Regions from separate parts of the uncultured Vagococcus sp. genome, predicted to be linked through region 1. Evidence: predicted binding sites of a transcription regulator. Region 1 holds the regulator's gene; each other region holds the start of a gene.
What was found. Region 1 encodes NrdR, which represses ribonucleotide reductase genes. Its sites were predicted from a motif close to ACACNATATATNGTGT; they were not measured.
Positions count from the first base shown of each region.

Region 2: nrdD (anaerobic ribonucleoside-triphosphate reductase) is a predicted target of NrdR. The motif match lies at 1,229-1,244, and genes of this name have one in related genera.
Region 3: nrdH (glutaredoxin-like protein NrdH) is a predicted target of NrdR. The motif match lies at 1,070-1,085, and genes of this name have one in related genera.

Region 1 is NZ_CAUQJB010000021.1:16,419-18,625, reverse strand. It holds gene mutM (DNA-formamidopyrimidine glycosylase) at 1-242, shown strand, start outside; gene coaE (dephospho-CoA kinase) at 246-839, shown strand; gene nrdR (transcriptional regulator NrdR) at 1,008-1,481, shown strand; gene RWN13_RS15540 (DnaD domain protein) at 1,536-2,207, shown strand, end outside.
Region 2 is NZ_CAUQJB010000012.1:45,621-47,827, forward strand. It holds gene nrdD (anaerobic ribonucleoside-triphosphate reductase) at 1-1,165, opposite strand, end outside; gene RWN13_RS11620 (peptide ABC transporter substrate-binding protein) at 1,484-2,207, opposite strand, start outside.
Region 3 is NZ_CAUQJB010000012.1:16,477-18,683, reverse strand. It holds gene nrdE (class 1b ribonucleoside-diphosphate reductase subunit alpha) at 1-403, opposite strand, end outside; gene nrdI (class Ib ribonucleoside-diphosphate reductase assembly flavoprotein NrdI) at 381-761, opposite strand; gene nrdH (glutaredoxin-like protein NrdH) at 763-993, opposite strand; gene RWN13_RS11470 (ferrous iron transport protein A) at 1,532-1,999, shown strand; gene feoB (ferrous iron transport protein B) at 2,004-2,207, shown strand, end outside.

The DNA of each region.
Region 1 (2,207 bases):
TCTACCAAGCGATTATCGATGTTTTGGGACGGGCAGTTGAAGCTGGAGGGACGACTATTCGGACCTATAAGAACGCCTTGGGAGAAGCTGGGAAATTTCAGGTCTCCCTCAATGTTTATGGTCAAACAGGAGTTCCTTGTCCCCGTTGTGGCACAGGGATTATCAAAACGAAGGTGGCCCAGCGTGGCACCCATTATTGTCCGACTTGTCAGAAATTGCGCCAACGAAAGATGAGGGATTAAGAGATGACCTTTATACTAGGCTTAACTGGTGGGATTGCCACTGGAAAGACGACCGTTGCCAATTATTTCAAAAGGCGGGCCATTCCAATTGTTGATTCAGATATTATCGCCCGGGAAGTAGTTGAACCGGGAACGGTTGGTTTGGAGAAAATTCGTCTTCATTTTGGCGATGGTATCCTGACAGAAGAGGGTCACTTAAATCGAAAAAAACTTGGGAACATTGTTTTTTCGGATGAGCTTAAACGCCAATTGTTGAATCAGCTTTTAAGTGAAGAATTGGCGGAAGCTATCTCAGGTGAGATTAAAAAATGGGTGGTCCAAAAAATTCCATTAGTGGTAGTAGATGTGCCGCTAATGTACGAGGCTCACTATGATCGGCGGGTCAATCAGGTGATGGTGGTTTACGTGCCGGAAAAAATACAGTTGGAACGGCTAATGGCTCGTGATCAGTTGTCTGAAGCTGAGGCTAGAAAACGAATCGCCAGTCAGCTGCCAATTGAAGAGAAACGACACTTGGCGGATATCTTAATTGACAATTCAGGGACTGTTGCGGAAACAGAGGAGCAGTTAGATAAATGGATGGCAACTTGCAACTAGATTAAACAACTAAAAGAAAGAACATCTGGAAAAATACCAAGGTGTTCTTTCTTTCTTTATTTATCAGGGTATAAGGACTATACCATTGACTGCTTTTCATGTTATAATAACTGTAATATAGTGATTATTAGTAACTTAAAATAGATAGAATACACGAGGTGAAAAAACATGCAGTGTCCAAAGTGTCAATACAACGGGTCTCGTGTCGTCGATAGTCGACCTGCTGATGATGGCCGTGCCATAAGAAGAAGAAGAGAATGTGAATCCTGTGGGTTTCGTTTTACCACATTTGAACGAATAGAAGCAGCACCATTATTGGTGATTAAGAAAAATGGTGGACGTGAAGAATTTAATCGAGATAAAATTTTAAGAGGGTTAATCCGTTCGGCTGAAAAGCGTCCAGTATCGATGGAACAAATGGAACAAATCGTGGATCAAGTAGAAAATAAGGTTCGTGGACTTGGGGAAAATGAAGTCTCAACTACAAAAATTGGTGAATATGTGATGGAAGATTTGGTTAACTTGGATGAGATTGCTTATATTCGTTTTGCCAGTGTTTACCGTCAATTTAAAGACATGGGTGTTTTCTTAAAGGAAATGCAAGAGATTCTTAATAAGGAAGATGAAACGCCTGAATCCTGAGAAATCGACAATGAATGATAAGAAATTAGCGTATTAGCATAAGGAGGCCTCGATTTGAATAGTTCGTGGAAGCAACTTCATCCGCAAGATAGTTTTACTGTTAAATTGGCAGCTCCGATTACCAGTCATGATGAACAATTACTTAGCTATTTATATCAGCCAATTATTGGCATGGATGCTTTTAGCATTTATCACACCTTTTTAACGGCTGTAGATGAGTCTGATTATGACAGTCACGAGTTGCGCCATTCGGATTTGTTTAATCAGTTAAACATTGATTTACCCCGTTTATTTAATGCTCGAGTTAAGCTTGAAGGCATCGGTCTATTGCGGGTATTTGTCAAAGAGGCAGGTGGACGCCGCCATTTCATTTATGAATTACAGGCGCCATTAAAGGCGGAAGAACTTTTCCAAGACGACGTCTTAGCTGTCTTATTATTGGACAGTGTCGGCGATCGTCGCTACCAAAAGCTTGTGCAGCGTTTTGCTATTCCAAAAGTGAATACGACGGAATACGCTGACGTTACTAAAAAATTCTTGGATGTTTATCAGTTTAATCAAGAGAGCATTGCTTCACATGAAGTGACCTTAAGTGTGGCTAAGGATGAGTTTTTTAGTTCGGAAAAACCTAAGCTTTCCAGCGTGAATGAAACCTTTGACTGGGCCTATTTTGTCAGCTTATTAGATGGTTTGTATATCGATAAAGAGCAAATTCAGCAAGAGTTA
Region 2 (2,207 bases), on a different contig from region 1:
AGACATCCGGGTACATCCGCTTAGTGGCACATTCTAAGGCTAGCTGTTTGACATCGTAGTTAGGATCACTTGCCTTCAAGTTAACCCCTTCTTTTATCGAGAAAATCAACTTAGGAAAAATAGCTGTCCGATGCTCTTGGCCCAATCCCTTAATTCTGATTTGTAAAATAGATTTCTGAATCTCTTTTTCAAACCAATTTAAGCCTAAACCAAATCCTAAAGAAGTAAATGGCGTCTGTCCATTAGAAGTAAAGAGGGTATTGATTTCATATTCCAAACTTTGCATGGAATCATAGATATCTTTGCTTGTTTTAGCCTTAGCATACGCATCGTGTTGGCGGCTATCTTCAATCCATTCTTGAGCGTCTGCCAGATGTTTCTGATAGTTTTTCTCAGCAAAAGGCGCCAAAAGCTCATCGATTCGATCAGCAGAACAGCCACCGTACTGGCTAGATGCCACGTTGGCAATGATTTGCGAAATTTGAGCTGTTGCCGTTTGAATCGATTTAGGCGCCTCCACTTCAGCATTCCCAATCTTAAAGCCATTATTTAACATGCTGTCAAAATCGATTAAACAACAGTTTGTCATCGGCGTATAAGGATGGTAATCCAAATCGTGATAATGAATATCACCTTTTTGATGGGCGTTAGCCACATGAGGCGGTAACATTTTTAAGCCAATTGATTTGCCGACAATCCCGGCTGTTAGATCCCGTTGCGTGTTGAATACGTCACTGTCTTTATTGGCATTCTCATTCACCACAGCCTGATCTTTATCAATCAATTTACTAATCGTAAAATTAATATCCGTCGCTTTGCTCCGTTCAAAATCTCGGTGAGTCCGATAATTAATGTACTCTTCTGCTAAGTCATACTCCTGTTGACCTAATAAAATATGCTCCACGATATTTTGGATTTCGTATATTTTAACGTCTTCGGAAAAACGTTCAGCAATTTCTTCGTCTATCAGTTCTACAATGTGTTGAATTCTAGCTTGGGCAAGGGGACGAATTTCACCTTGAATTTTTTCCTCCGCTTTTAATAATGCATCATAAATTTTCTTGTCATCAAATTCCACTGATCGACCGTCTCTTTTTACCACTTTAATATTCTGCATCTTTGAATTTAAATACACAATTTCCTTATTTTTCCCCGCTACTTCCATCATAGAACATCAAACTCCTTTATATTTCTCTCCATATATCTTATATCAATTCCGCTGATTTTACAACCATATATTGTGGTTTTATTTTTATTTTTTATCATTGATAACTACATATAGTGTGTGTTTGTTTTGAAAAAAATTGATGAAAGCAAGAATACGAGGTGTTTCACAAGCTGTGTAACAAAAAAACTTTTTTCACATTCGTCCCTATTTCCTTATATTGAGTTTTTTTTTATCTCAGTTTAATGGCAAATGAAACTGAATCAAAAGCAAAAAACACCACGCTGATTCCTTCATTAGCGTGGTGTTAACTTCTCCTTATTCTTTTAGAGACACATTTTTATAATACGGACTACCTAAGGAGCGGTATACAAGGTTCTCCACCTTAGGTTTAACCAAGTAACTTTCGCTACCTTGATACAACGGAGTAACTGGCGCCTCTTCTATCACTAACTTATGCGCATCCAATAACAAACTCCAGCGTTTTTCATTGTCATTCACAAACGTCGATGAGGCATCTTTTAATAACTTGGCATATGCTTCATTCTGCCAGTTTCCATAGTTTTGTGGCGTGCCTGAGTTAACTAGCTGTAAGAAATCATAAGGGTCTGCATAAGTGGCTGCCCAACCAGCTAAGACTACATCAAAGGTTCCTTTGCTCATGGCATCTAAACGATTATTAAATGGCACGTTGGAGATATTGACTTTTAGGCCTTCCAACTCACCTAATACACCCTGGACGTATTCTGCTAGTTTTTTAGCCGAGTCCGTGTCCGAAGCTAGCAAGGTAACTTCACCAGTTTCCATTTTCAATTCTTCTTTGGCTTTCGCCCAAAGTTCCTTGGCCTTGTCTGGATCTGTCGTTGTTAGTTTCCCCGATTCCTTGGCAAAATCTTGTCCCGTTTCAGGGTTGACAATGCCAGTGGGAACATACCCATTAATCGCTTTGGAACCATCTCCCAAGATACTCGTCACAATTTGTTGCGAATCGATCATCAGCGAAATTGCATTGCGGGCATTTTTATTAGCAAAAATTTTATTT
Region 3 (2,207 bases), on a different contig from region 1:
TTCCTTCAGCAAAATACAACGCATTAAAGGCCACTCGGTCTTCGTAACGTTCTAAATACTGAGTTCCGTCATTACTTTTAAGGGCATACTGAGAATAAAATTTGTAAGCAGCCATAAAGGATTTAAATTCAAAGTGTTGCTCATCTAAGAAAGTGTAAAGGGAATCAATAAATTCGATTGAATAATCACGAATAAATGCTTCTTCAAGGAATTCGTGTTCGATTAAGTAGTCAATTTTTTCTTTTGTAGAACTAAAGCTCATGGTATTGGGCTCAACGTTTTCTAAGAAAAAGGCTGCCAAGGCTTCTTTATCTTTATGTAACGGAATTTGTCCATCTACAGGGCGGTTAATTTCATTGTTTAATTTGAAGTAACTTACTTCATCTAGTTGTTTTAGACTCAATTTCACTCACTACTTTCTTAAAGTTTTCTACATCATCTGGGGTGCCATTCATTTCGAAATCAAACAGCATGGGGATGTGGTATCTGTGTGCTATCTCTTTTGCCGTATAGACATAGAGCTCGCCAAAATTTAAATTGCCACTGCCAACAACGCCTTTGAGTTGCTGTTGGTTACTCTTAAATTCAATAAAGTCGTCCGCTACCTCGGTAATGTCTCTATCGTAAGTAGGAACGACTAATATATAAGGTTCATTTAGTTCATGAAATGGATTGGTTCGATCGATTTCGTAAGCGGGTAAGCCGACTTTTTTAATAAAGCGCCTGGTTTGGCCCGTGACGCTAAAATAAGCAAGTTTCATCTTAAACTGCTAAAGCTCTTAATTGATCTGGTCTGAAACCAACAATTGTGATATCTTCACTAGCAGTTACGACAGGCACGCTACGATGTCCTTGATCTTTTAACCAATCTATATATTGTGGTTCTGAATCGATGTTTACTTCGCTATATGAAATATTTTTATCGGTCAAAAACCGTTTAGTCATTTTGCATTGTGGACAGTTGTCCTTTGTATATAATGTGATATTAGTCATGTCAATTACCTCCAAGGAATTTCGTTTTTTAACTAATTACTAGTATACCCCCTACAGAAAAAAAGTCAACTGGAAAACACTATATATTGTGGTTAAAACACGAACGAACACAACGGTTGGTAGGTGTTAACTTTCACAAAACTGATTTATCGGGCTTTCATAATGCTTTTCATTGAAAAAAATTTGTTAAATAGTGCCATATTTTTTTCGTGGCACATCATCTAGTTAATGGCAATCGCTTACTTCTATATTAGAGATGTTTTATGGGAACTCATACTGGATAATGTCATAAGGAGATCATCTATATGTTGTGTCTGACCCCATTGGCTAATTTGAGAAGAATCAGCATAAAAAAACAAAGGGAGGTCGTGGTTTCTACTCTTTTTTATCGTGAAAAAAGACGCAAAGTCTGGCGGAAAAGCATTGACAAATAATCGGAAGGGAGATACTATTAAGATAACAATTGAGAATGATTATCAGTATCGTTGGAATTTAACATGTGAAAATAGAAACAAGTTAAAATGAGTGAGGTGAAAAAATGCTTAATTTACAAGAAGGTTCCGTGGGAATTCTTTATTATTTTGAAGAAGTGATCAATGCCAGTACTTCTGATCGGCATTTAGCTAACTTAGGATTTGTTAAAGGAGCGAAAATTAGGATTATTTCTCAAGACAAACGAGGAGATTTAATAATTTCAGTCAAAGATGCTCGCCTGGCAATTAGTCAAAAGGTTGCTAGCCAAGTTAAGGTATCGACGGAACATCATCAAGCAGTTAGCTATCAGACATTAGATAGTGTTAGTATCGGTGCGGTTAAAAAAATTGAAAACGTTTTAGGTGGTGGGGTCCTGCGTAGACGGCTGATGGACATGGGGTTAACCCGGGGTGTTGACGTGATGATTCGCAAGGTGGCTCCTTTAGGTGATCCCATCGAGGTGACGATTCGAGGATACGAACTAACCTTGCGCAAAGCTGAAGCCGAATTAGTTTTAGTAAAGGATGTCTAGATAGATGACAAATAAAATCATAGCCTTGGCTGGAAATCCAAACAGCGGCAAGACCAGTTTGTTTAATGAGTTAACTGGAGCCAATCAGTCTGTAGGAAACTGGCCAGGAGTAACGGTAGAACGAAAAGAAGGCCATTATAAGAAGGATAAATCAGTGGTTATTCAGGATTTGCCTGGGATTTATTCTCTGGCGCCTTATACGCCAGAA